4 regions of the Pseudoalteromonas sp. KS88 genome follow, and region 2 is predicted to be linked to each of the others. Evidence: predicted binding sites of a transcription regulator. Region 2 holds the regulator's gene; each other region holds the start of a gene.

Region 1 (3,207 bases), on a different contig from region 2:
CTTGAAGGTAGTCGCCCTGGTATGGCGATGTTAGTGCATGCTTGCTTACGTGTAATAGGCCGTAAAGGTTATGAAATACTGATCGATAAAGGGATTGAAAAAGCGCGTTACTTTGCTTCACTTGTTAGTGAAGATGAGGATTTCGAGTTAATCTCTGAGCCAGAGTTATGTTTGCTGACCTATCGCTATGTGCCGAAGCAAATTCAGCAAAAGATCACAAATGCAGATGAACAAACTCGATTAGAGATATTTGCGTCATTAAATCGATTTACAGCCAGTATGCAAAAGCGCCAACGTGAAGCGGGTCGATCTTTTGTATCGCGTACACGTTTAACACCAGCAAAGTATGATCATCAACCAACTGTGGTTTTTCGGGTTGTACTTGCGAACCCACTTACATCCGAAGCTATTTTAAAAGAAATTTTAGCTGAGCAAAAAGAGCTCGCTAAAACAGATCCTGTCTTTAAAAAGTTTTTATCTAAGTACATGGATTAATTTAGTGCTGGCGCTAGCCAAAGGCGCGCCAGCATAGCGTTATGAATGAAAACAACTGGCTCTGATCATCTCACTGATAATTTTTTGCGAAGGTTTAATTTTCTCCATTGCTAAAAACTCATCCGGCTGGTGGGCTTGATTAATAGAGCCTGGCCCCATTACGATAGTTTCACAGCCAAGCTGTTGAATAAACGGCGCTTCAGTACAGTAATTTACAGCCACAGCTCGCTCGCCAGATACTTTTTCGGCCAGTTTAACGAGTGCAGAATCAGTACTGCCTGTAAAAGCAGGGATGGGTTCATGCATATCAATCACGCTCACCGCATCAGGGTATTGGTTATTAATATCTGCAGCTATATTTAACAGCATCGCTTGTAATTCTTGTACACTTAAACCTGGTAATGGGCGCATATCAATGTGCATTTCACAGCAACCACAAATACGATTTGCGTTGTCACCACCATGTATGTGCCCAAGGTTAAGAGTAGGGTAGGGTATAACAAAATGCTCAACTGAATATTTATTCTTTAATTCTTGCTTTAGCACTAGTAGCCTTGAGGTAACTTGATGCATAACTTCAATGGCATTCAAACCACGCTCAGGATCAGAGCTATGGCCTGAACGACCGACGACTCTAATTGCTGTACTCATATGCCCTTTATGCGTAAATACAGGCGTCATGTCGGTAGGCTCACCGATTATACAGCGTGCAGGTTTTAAATTTGAATGCTTACAAACTTGCTGGGCGCCCGCCATGGTAGTTTCTTCATCGGCAGTGGCTAAAATTAAAATCGGTTGCGATTGTTTGCTCTCATCAAGCTCACTTATCGCTTGCAAAATAAAAGCGAAAAAACCTTTCATATCAATACTGCCTAAGCCGTAAAGTTTATTATCTGACTCGTTTAATTTAAATGGATCAACGCTCCACCTGCTGTCATCAAATGGCACGGTATCAGTATGACCAGCAAGCATTAAACCGCCATCGCCTTTGCCGCGCTTTGCTAATAAGTTGAAACGACCTTTAGGACCTGAAAGCTCAGTTATTTCACACTCAAATCCGAGCTCTTTACACCAATTAGCAAGTAAATCGATAACCCCCTTATTACTCATAGACAAAGACTCATCCATTGAACTAATTGAAGGCGCAGCAATTAATTGCTGATACATAGACATAAAAGAAGGGAGTGACATAAAAAATTCCAAAATAATTATTCATTCTAATTGCATAACAATATAAAAGTATTTATGATGAATATCAATTCACTTTTTAAGCATAAATATATCAAAGTAGAGCCATGACTAATATACGACGATAACGAAATCTCATTCCTCAAAATAGTGCCCTGCAACGCACTTAAAATCTATATGCATACCTAATTATCACTAGAAAGAGTAAAGAATGAACTTAGTAATTATTGGCGCGAGTGGTTATAGCGGTGCTGAGTTAGTCAGCTTAGTAGTAAAGCATTCCCAGTTAACCTTAACCGGTTGTTATGTGTCTGAACAAAGTTTAGATAAAGGCAAATTGTTAAGTGATTTATATCCAGAGCATTTAGGTTTATTAGATACCCCTTTATTACCGCTAAGCGAAGCCGCCTTTAACGAGATTAATAGTAATGCTGATTTTGTTTGTTTATGTACAGATCACAAAGTAAGTGTCGATTTAGCGCCACGCTTTTTAGCTATGGGCAAAAAGGTGTTCGATTTATCTGGCGGTTACCGTTTAAGCAGCAACGAAGATTACCAAACTTATTATGGTTTTGAGCATCAGCACACTGACTTATTAGCACAAGCTGCATATGGTTTAGCTGAATGGAATAGCGAAGCCATTAAAGAGGCCCAGTTAGTAGCGGTTGCAGGCTGTTACCCAACCGCAGCACTCAACGCATTAAAGCCATTACAACAAGCGGATTTATTAGCTGATCAACCAATCATAATCAATGCTGTATCAGGAGTAACAGGTGCTGGGCGTAAAGCCAGTATTGCCACTCATTTTTGCGAAGTGTCATTGGCACCGTATGGTTTATTCAACCATAGGCACAGCCCTGAGATTGAACAGCATTTGGGCCATAAGGTTTTATTCACGCCGCATTTAGGTAATTTCCCTCGCGGTATCCTTGAAACTATTTATGTACAGTTAAAAGCAGACGTAACACCTGAACAAGTTACACATGCTTATCAGGTATTGGCAGATGAGCCGTTAATTCGTTTGTTGGGCAGCAAAATACCTTCTATTAAAGGGGTTGCTAAGCAGCCATATGTAGATATTGCATGGCAGCAACAAGGTAGCCAGTTAATTGTTATGGCGGCGATAGATAATTTATTAAAGGGCGCGGCTGGCCAAGCATTGCAATGTATTAATTTAGCTATGGGCTTGCCCCACAGCACAGGTTTAAAAGGGTAGTTTTAGTAATGCAGACATGGGTTATTAAATTAGGTGGCGCAGTACTAAATACTGAAGATGCAGCAAAAGCATTATTTGAAGCTTTAGCATCTCAGACGCAATCGCAATTTGTGATTGTTCATGGCGGTGGTGCACTTGTTGATAGTTGGTTAAAAGATGCTGGCTTTGCAACAGCCAAGCACCAAGGTTTACGTATTAGTCCAAAAGAACAGATGCCTTATATTGTTGGTGCATTGGCAGGGTGTGCCAATAAACAATTGATGAGCCAAGCAATCATTGCAGGGCATAAACCTGTGGGGCTTAGCTTG
Region 2 (3,207 bases):
AAAAAGCCTGCAATTGCAGGCTTTTTTATTATCGCCAACTGCTTGGCGATAATGGCAAGATTATGCGTTGATGAAATCAACACCTTCTTGAATGTCTTTTTTCAGTGTGTCTAACATGTCGTTTTTAGCTTGTTGCTCAAACGCACTTAGCTCACCGTAAGAAAGGATTTCTTCTACGCCATTTTTACCTAAACGTACTGGGTGAGCAAAGTATTCTGCATCACCATCTTCAACAGCTACGTATGCATAATCTACCACGTCTTCACCTTGTAGGCCTTTTACTAAAGACATACAAAAACGTGCTGCTGCTGCACCCATTGATAATGTAGCTGAGCCACCACCCGCTTTAGCATTTACTACTTCAGTACCCGCATTTTGGATACGTGGAGTCAGTGCCGCAACTTCTTCATCAGTGAAAGTAACACCTTCAACTTGAGAAAGTAATGGAAGAATTGTTGTGCCTGAGTGACCACCAATAACAGGTACTTTAACTGAAGCAACATCAACACCTTTAAGCTCAGCAATGAATGCTTCTGAACGAATTACGTCAAGTGTTGTAATACCGAAAACACGGTTAGCATCGTAAGTACCCGCTTTTTTGAATACTTCAGCAACAATTGGCACTGTACCATTTACTGGGTTAGTGATAATGCCTACTAATGCTTTAGGACAGTTAGCAACAATGCCTTCGGCTAATGTTTTAATGATACCAGCATTTACGTTGAATAAATCAGCACGGTCCATACCTGGCTTACGTGGCATACCAGCTGGAATAAGTACAATGTCACAACCAGTTAATGCTTGGTCTAGCGCATCAGCACCAAAACCAGCTACTTTAACATCAGTCGGGATGTGAGAAAGGTCAACAGCAACACCAGGAACAACTGGGGCAACATCATAAAGTGATAACTCAGAACCTGCTGGTAAACCTGTTTTTAGTAATAAAGACAACGCTTGACCGATACCGCCTGCAGCACCTAATACAGCAACTTTCATTGGAATTCTCCGTAATTTAAGGTAGAAAATATTTGTGGCACTAAGATAAAGAAATTAACGCCTAAAGACAAATTTATCCTGCTTATTTTGCATATAATTTCGACCATAGTTGTAAATAACTTGAGCAAGGGATAATAAATCAATCTCAAGCAGCTATTTATGCCTTTTATTCAGTAATAAAAACAACTACTGCATAAGTATGCATTTTTGTGTAGAATTTAGAGCATCAAATAACAAAGCAGACAACAACATGCAACCACAAGATAAACAAGAAGCGCTAGTTAAAGCTTTTAAATCACTTTTAAAAGAAGAAAATTTTGGGTCCCAAGGTGAAATTGTTGACGCATTAAAAGACCAAGGTTTTGATAACATAAGCCAAAGTAAAGTGTCACGCATGTTAAGTAAATTTGGCGCCGTACGAACTCGTAACGCTAAACAAGAGATGGTTTATTGCTTACCAGCTGAGATGGGCGTGCCGACAGCAAAAAGTCCACTTCGTCAATTAGTCATTGATATCATGCATAATGAAATGATGATTATCATTCGTACAAGCCCAGGTGCTGCGCAATTAATTGCCCGCTTATTAGACTCATTAGGTAAAGCTGATGGCGTGTTAGGAACGATTGCAGGTGACGACACCATCTTTATAGCACCAGCCAAAATATCTGAAATTGACGTAACATTGGAACGCGTGCGAATCTTATTTGATACTGTATAACTAACCCAAACTTCAGGTTAAGTTATAACTGCTTTAAAAAATTAATCGATGGGGCAAAAAATGCGGATCCCATGTCCGCTTGGGTAAAATCAAGCCAGTGGTCATAACATTCCCCTTGCCCCAAACGACTTTGCAGCACTTTCTCAAATACACTTCCCTTTGCAGCACAGTGTATTGCTAACACTCCCTGCTCGTAAACATCCCCATATGGCATACTTTGATTAAGCAATAATGGATGCCCTTGTTCATCTTTGAGCTCTGTTCGTACAGCATGGCTAGTTTGAACCTCTGGGTTCAATGGCGTATTATCGAGGCGGGTCCGCCCCATTATTTGCTCTTGTTCATGTAATGATAAATGCTGCCAAACAGTTAAATCATGCTTATATCGTTGCACATGTATGTAGCTTCCCTGATCTTCAAAGTGATTTGTTTTATCAACTAATGCAGTGGCCCGCTTTTGCCTTCCATGGGGTGTGTCACCACCGAGTATAAAACCATTAAAATCACGGCCATCTAAAAATCTAAAATTACGAACTTGCTCAACTAACTCAACATCGGGTGAAAATAACTTTAGAATCTGTAACGCAAATAAGTGATTTACATCCTCTCTGTCTGAGCGGATCTGAACAAACAGATCAAATGGCTGCGCTGCCATAACATGATCATTGTGAGTAATATTAGGGAAGCTTTGTAATTGACTAGGAATAAACTCAGGGAGTATGTGGGGCCAGTATTGCGCGCCTACAGCTACAAAGCTTGAGAGCATTGACTCTGAAAACTGATCTGAAAACTCATCTTGAATAATGCTAACACGCTTTAGCTTTTTACGTAGTGACTCGTCATGACCATCAAATACATTAAAAAATAAATGCAAACCGTGTAAGTTTGCTTCAGCACAAATCCCTGATTGCGCTTGCGCCATGGTGGTTCCTTAACTCTCGGTTGTACACAGCATTACACTTTAATAACTAATCAGCGAAAAAATTTACCGTGTGTGGTTTTATTTTTATTGTTACCTGCTCATTTACATTAAATGGCTGGCTTAGCTCGGCAGCAACTTCTATCTCTTGACCACATAATGCCACCTTAAATACATTTGAAGAGCCAATGAAGCGCTGACTTAGTATGGTCACTGAATGGCTATCAGATTGTGAGACAGCAGATAAAACTAAATGATGTGGGCGAATATATAGTTGCCCTTCATCCAGTTTATGGTTATGTGCTTGCAAGGATTTAACCTGCCCATAACAGGTTGAATACTCTGTAGCTGAAATTGCTTTCGCATCTAAGTATATGCCCTGACCAAGAAACTCCGCAACTACCTTTGAGTTTGGCATACTAAAAAGCTGCTCTGGCGGGCCCTGTTGCGCAATTTTACCTTCGTGCATGATGGCCAAGCTATCTGAAAATGCAAACGCCTCTTCTTTTGAATGAGTTACAAATACTGCAGAGACTTGCTGATTTTTTATAATGCGGCGAATATCTGCGATTAA
Region 3 (3,207 bases), on a different contig from region 2:
TGGTGTTGATTTTACGTTTGATGCGGCGGGCGATCCAATTGATGCGGCGCACACGTATAGTTACTTTGCTGAATATGGCTTTGTGATTCAGGATTTAAAAGGCAGTGGATTTACTGGTGCACAACTAAATGCAATTGCAGATCATGACTTTAGTGCACCTGATGTGCTATATATGGCGAAACAATTAAGTCGTCATTTAATGAAGCCATTACTTGGGAAAAAACCATTAAAAAGCCGCGAGCTTTTTATTAAATAATTAATATAGGTAAAAAATGAAAGACATTCTGTTAGGTATAAACGTTGATCATATCGCAACCTTACGTCAAGCACGCGGAACAAATTATCCTGATCCGGCTCATGCAGCCAGTGTAGCTGAACATGCTGGCGCTGATGGTATTACAATTCATTTGCGTGAAGATCGTCGTCATATTCAAGACCGCGATGTTTATGTTATGGCTAAAACCATTCAAACACGCATGAATTTAGAGATTGCCGTGACAGATGAAATGCTCGATATCGCATTAGATGTTAAGCCTGAGTATGTATGCCTAGTACCAGAAAAGCGTGAAGAGCTAACAACTGAAGGCGGCTTAGATGTTGTAGGTAACCTTGAAAAAATTAAAGCAGCTACAGCAAAATTGACTGCTGCGGGGATAAAAGTATCACTATTCATAGATGCTGATAAAGCACAACTCGATGCTGCTAAAGCATGTAATGCTCCGTTTGTTGAAATCCATACAGGTGCATACGCAGATGCTGAAAATGATATTGATATGAATAAAGAACTTGAGCACATTCGCCAGGGTGTTGAATATGCGGCTAGTTTAGGTATGACGGTAAACGCAGGACATGGTTTGCACTACCACAACGTTAAACCTATTGCTGCAATGAAAGATATTTATGAACTAAATATTGGCCATGCGATTATCGCCCGTGCAGCCATTGATGGCCTCGATAAAGCCGTTCGCGATATGAAACGCTTAATGTTGGAAGCAAGAGCATAAACTTAACCAATAAAAAACGACTCTAATGAGTCGTTTTTTATATTATGCTTGGATTAGCAGTTAGTTTCTTCGGCGTTTACGCCTTCTTTAACTTCTTCACATGCATCTTCTACTTTGTTTTGAACGTCTGTTACAGCTTCATCAATGCGTTCACCGGCTTCTTCAGCGTGGTTGTCTTCACAACCCATAATAAAGAAACTTGCAAATAGTGCGATAACGGCAGTTTTTACTGTTGTTGATTTCATAATGTAATTCCTTGTAAATAATAAATAAATTAGTATGTATGTGTTTCGACTAAGGTGTTTTGCCTCGTAGCGCACCTGAAACTAGCGAAATAACTAATAATACTAAAAAGATAAAAAATATAATTTTGGCAATTCCTGCTGCGGCACCTGCGATACCACCAAAACCTAACACTGCAGCAATAAGTGCAATAACTAAAAATGTAATTGTCCAGCGTAACATTGTCGTCTCCTTGGTTTGTTAATTTGTACAAACTAGATTAAGCGAGTAACGTGCCATAAATTTAACTGTTATTTTTCAAAGGTTTAAATTGTATTGGAGAGCGGCTGAAAAGTTTGTAAGTAATATTTACTTTGTTACGTGTAACTTATGCTTGCTGTTGTATATTCTTTAATTAAACACTTTCTTTTTGGTAAGACCAATTTAACTTTATTTTTATTTGACTCTTAAACCAGTTAGTTTTACGAGCTTGAAATTAAAAACAGTCATGTTGGTTAAGCTGGAGCATAACTTTTAGCTATATTCACTATTTTTGTAATCTATATAACGTCAAATAGTACCAATATAGAGAGTGTTAACTTAAGTGTGGTTATGTTATTTTAATATTAATTGGTTTTACCAATTTACAAAGGTTGGATAGGGTTGATATCTTTGTTATGATTGTTGAATATTTATTTATATAAACTGGTTTATTATCCATTTGTGATAAATGGGTTCAAATTTTGTATTAAGGGAGTCTGCATGGATATTGGTCAATCACTTGCAACAGCTGCAAATTTAATGGTTACTGGCATGGTGGGGGTTTTCATTTTTTTATCATTGCTAATCTCAGCAATTACGCTTATGTCTAAGTTAATGAGCCGGTTTGAAGAGCCTGTGGCTGAAGCTGCTCGCACTCCATCGCTTAAAGCTCAAGGTGTGCCTAGTGGCCATATCGCTGCAATCAGTGCCGCGATTGCTCAATACAAAAATAATCAAAAACAATAAGGGGTGTTCTATGGCTAAATTAAAACTTACTGAGTTGGTACTCAGAGATGCACATCAGTCTTTGCTAGCAACACGCATGCGATTAGATGACATGCTGCCTATTGCTGAAAAATTAGATAACGCGGGTTATTGGTCTATAGAATCTTGGGGCGGGGCTACATTTGATTCTTGCATTCGTTATTTAGGCGAAGATCCATGGGAGCGTATCAGAGCACTTAAAAAAGCCATGCCAAATACTAAGCAGCAAATGCTGCTGCGTGGTCAAAACCTTTTAGGGTATCGTCATTACGCTGATGATGTAGTCGAAAAGTTTGTTGAGCGCGCCCACAAAAATGGGGTTGATGTATTCCGTATTTTTGATGCGATGAATGATGTACGCAACCTTGAAACGGCGATTAAAGCTGCTATAAAAGTAGGTGCACACGCACAAGGTACTATTTCATATACAGTTAGCCCAGTGCATACACTTGATATGTGGCTAACCTTAGCTAAGCAGCTAGAAGATTTAGGTTGTCACTCAATTTGTATTAAGGATATGGCTGGTCTACTTAAACCTTATGACTGTGAGCAGTTGATCAAAGGGTTAAAAGAGACGGTTTCAATTCCTATCGCAATGCAATGTCATGCAACTACAGGCTTAAGCACCGCGACTTATCAAAAAGCAATTGATGCAGGCATTGATATGCTTGATACCGCTATTTCATCTATGAGTATGACTTACGGTCACAGTGCAACTGAAACGATTGTTTCAATTGTTGAAGGAACTGAACGCGACACCGACTTGGATCTCAATCAGCTTGAAGAGATTGCTGCCTATTTCCGTGATGTTCGTAAAAAGTATGCGGCATTTGAAGGTAGCTTAAAAGGGGTGGATGGTAGAATTTTATTAGCGCAAGTGCCAGGCGGTATGTTGACTAATATGGAAAACCAGTTAAAAGAGCAAGGTGCAGCTGATAAGCTAGACCAGGTACTT
Region 4 (3,207 bases), on a different contig from region 2:
GTTATCTACAAGGCGTTTTTGTACAGCGCCAACAGCCATTGCTGCTGGGATTGGTAATTGATTTTCATCAAAATTACGGTCGCTTAGAAATAACATTACACAGCCTGAAGCCGCTTTTTCTTGCGCTTCATCGCAAATACGGGTGACCGCATTAGCTAAGCCTTCTTCTTTACTATAAGTAATGTCAATTTTACAGTAGCTGTAATGCGCTTGGTCGGCACTTAGTAACTGCTGCATGTCAGCGTACATCAAAATCGGTGTATCAAACTGCAAGCGTTTAGCGTGGCCTGTGGTTTCGTTAAACACGTTTTGCTCACTTCCAATACAAGTAGCCAGTGACATAACGTGATTTTCACGGAGAGGGTCGATCGGCGGATTAGTTACCTGCGCAAACTTTTGGCGGAAGTAATCAAACAACGAACGGTTACCTTCAGATAGCACGGCAAATGGCGTATCATCGCCCATCGAGCCCGTTGCTTCTTGGCCAATTTCACCCATTACACGAATAACACTGTCGAGCTCTTCGTTAGTAAAGCCAAACATTTTTTGGTATTTAAGTAAGGTGTGATCGTCAAATGAACGATTACCTGCATCTTGCTCTGATAACTGCTCGAACGGTGTTAATCGTTTCACATTCTCTTGCAGCCATGCTTTATAGGGGTGGCGCGCTTTTAAATCTTGATCGATTTCATCAGAGTGCCAAATTTTGCCTAAATGTGTGTCAATAACTAACAGTTCACCCGGACCAACACGGCCTTTTTCAACGACTTCATCAGCGGTATAATCCCAAATACCCACTTCAGAGGCAAGGGTAATAAAGCCATCTTGTGTGATCACATAGCGCGCAGGACGAAGGCCGTTACGGTCTAGATTACAGGCCGCAAAGCGACCATCAGACATAACGATACCCGCTGGGCCATCCCACGGTTCCATATGCATTGAGTTAAAGTCATAAAACGCACGTAAGTCATCATCCATTGCACGGTTTTTCTGCCATGCAGGTGGCACAAGCATACGCATAGCACGGAATAAATCCATGCCACCCGCTAAAAATAGCTCAAGCATATTATCTAAACTTGATGAATCTGAGCCTGTTTCATTAACAAAGGGTGCTGCTGTTTGTAAGTCAGGAATAAGTGGCGAGGCGAACTTGTACGAACGCGCACGCGCCCACTGACGGTTACCTTGAATCGTATTGATCTCACCATTGTGCGCTAAATAACGAAATGGTTGAGCAAGTGGCCAGCGTGGCTGTGTGTTTGTTGAAAAGCGTTGATGAAAAACACATATCGCACTGGTCATACGAATATCAGCTAAATCTAAATAAAAGTTAGGTAAATCTACCGGCATCATTAAGCCTTTGTAGATGGTCACTAACCCAGACAAGCTCGCTATGTAAAAACCTTCATCGTCGCTTAAACGTTTCTCGGCACGACGACGTGCTACGTATAAGCGGCGCTCTAAATCTTTCGGACGCCAACCCTCAGGCGCACTTACAAAAATTTGTTCAAAATTTGGTAGTTGTTTTTTGGCAATAGGGCCCAAGCACGATGCATCTGTCGGCACAACACGCCAACCCTGAATATTAAGCGTTTCTTTTTCGAGTTCTTCACTCAATACATCTTTGGCAGTTTGTGCAAGTACTGGATCTGCGTTTAAGAAAATCATGCCAACTGCATAATTTTTACCTAAATGCCAATTTTGCTCACTGGCGATTGCGCGAAAAAAGCTGTCTGGTTTTTGTAACAATAAACCACAACCATCGCCTGTTTTACCATCGGCAGAAATACCACCACGGTGTTCCATACGGTCAAGGCCTGTGATCGCTGTTCTTATTAAGCGATGACTAGCCTGACCATTAACCTGGGCTATTAAGCCAAAGCCACAATTATCTTTTTCTAATTTTGAGTCGTATAACATAGACCCCTCCCCTTGCTACAACAGCTAGCTATTAAAGATCTTCTCGACGGTTTGCTAGCAGACGGTCAAAACTATCGCCAATTGTACATAGAGTCAATAGCATTATGAATACATATTCATATTCTTGAATATTTCTCACGCAAGTACAATCTTTTTATTTCGTGCCAATTTTTAACATTTAGCCAATAAATACCCATTATTTTTTTATGACACTGGTGTCAAATTTAACAACTTGTAAAAAACGACACTTCTAAAATCACAGTTTACGTAAACGTAAAGGCGCCATAAAATGCATAAATATTCACTATCGAGTTTGAGTGATGTCCATCGTTTTTTTCCATTGGGTGTCGAATTTTTACTTATTATAAATGGCGTAATTAAGATGCACTTTTACAAATTGACTCAAGGCATAACTCTGTTGAGCTGCATAAAAAACACATAAATGCATAAATACCGCTTTGTGATAATCCGGCTATTTACCTTCCCTCACATAAAAGCACTATGAAATTGACCTTAAGGGAATGCTCAAAAAAGTGTCCGCTGCGGACACATTTGCTGTCCGCGGACACATTAAAAAGGGCAAGTAAAAACATTTAATACAATAAATCAATAACTTGAAACTTGGCACAGTAATCGAATACATAAAACTAAGATATTAATAGGACACCATTATGTTTATTCTCAGTTTGTTTTTAGTCTCGCCAATTACCATGCTTGCCGTGAGCTTAATGATTACCTACCTCGAAGAATAAATATAAAAAATAAAGGAAGTCTCATGATAAAAGACACTAGCGCACAGGACACTTCTGTTGTCCGAACTAAAAACTATATGAAACCGCTCATTATTGGGGCAGCAATCATGTCGCTTGTTGCATTGTGTGCTCAGGCATTTATGGGCACTGAGAAAGGGGCTTTTTCTGTTGATAGAGATACATTGCAGATTGCCCACGTAACCCGGACTACATTAATTAGGGATGTTTCTGCCAGTGGCAAAATCGTCGCTGCAAATGCACCAAAAATTTACAGCCCAGAGCGAGGCTATGTGGATTTACGAGTAAAAGCAGGCGATAACGTTAATAAGGGAGCGATTATTGCTATTGTTGAAAGCCCTGAACTCACGAACGAATTAAAGCAACAACAATCTGTATTAGCGCGCCTAGACGGTGAGCTTAAACGCAAACACCTTGAAGCGCGCAGACAAAAACTTAGTTTAACTAAAGCTCTCGACCTCGCTCAAGTTGAACTCAATGCTGCGGATAGGGAAAATCGCCGCGCCAAACTATCAAT

The links. Region 2 encodes ArgR, which controls arginine synthesis, uptake and breakdown. Its sites were predicted from a motif close to ANTGAATANNTATTCANT; they were not measured.
Region 1: argC (N-acetyl-gamma-glutamyl-phosphate reductase) is a predicted target of ArgR. The motif match lies at 1,743-1,760, and genes of this name have one in related genera.
Region 3: C7Y70_RS02220 (OadG family transporter subunit) is a predicted target of ArgR. The motif match lies at 1,910-1,927, and genes of this name have one in related genera.
Region 4: gltB (glutamate synthase large subunit) is a predicted target of ArgR. The motif match lies at 2,024-2,041, and genes of this name have one in related genera.

What each region holds. Positions count from the first base shown of each region.
Region 1 is NZ_PYHV01000031.1:45,507-48,713, forward strand. It holds gene panP (pyridoxal-dependent aspartate 1-decarboxylase PanP) at 1-495, shown strand, start outside; gene argE (acetylornithine deacetylase) at 535-1,686, opposite strand; gene argC (N-acetyl-gamma-glutamyl-phosphate reductase) at 1,895-2,899, shown strand; gene argB (acetylglutamate kinase) at 2,908-3,207, shown strand, end outside.
Region 2 is NZ_PYHV01000009.1:105,276-108,482, forward strand. It holds gene mdh (malate dehydrogenase) at 61-996, opposite strand; gene argR (transcriptional regulator ArgR) at 1,247-1,714, shown strand; gene C7Y70_RS06205 (Dyp-type peroxidase) at 1,737-2,636, opposite strand; gene C7Y70_RS06210 (ABC transporter ATP-binding protein) at 2,683-3,207, opposite strand, start outside.
Region 3 is NZ_PYHV01000004.1:217,298-220,504, forward strand. It holds gene recO (DNA repair protein RecO) at 1-256, shown strand, start outside; gene pdxJ (pyridoxine 5'-phosphate synthase) at 273-1,004, shown strand; gene C7Y70_RS02210 (hypothetical protein) at 1,058-1,249, opposite strand; gene C7Y70_RS02215 (DUF1328 family protein) at 1,299-1,469, opposite strand; gene C7Y70_RS02220 (OadG family transporter subunit) at 1,989-2,234, shown strand; gene oadA (sodium-extruding oxaloacetate decarboxylase subunit alpha) at 2,245-3,207, shown strand, end outside.
Region 4 is NZ_PYHV01000027.1:22,027-25,233, forward strand. It holds gene gltB (glutamate synthase large subunit) at 1-1,920, opposite strand, end outside; gene C7Y70_RS17100 (HlyD family efflux transporter periplasmic adaptor subunit) at 2,696-3,207, shown strand, end outside.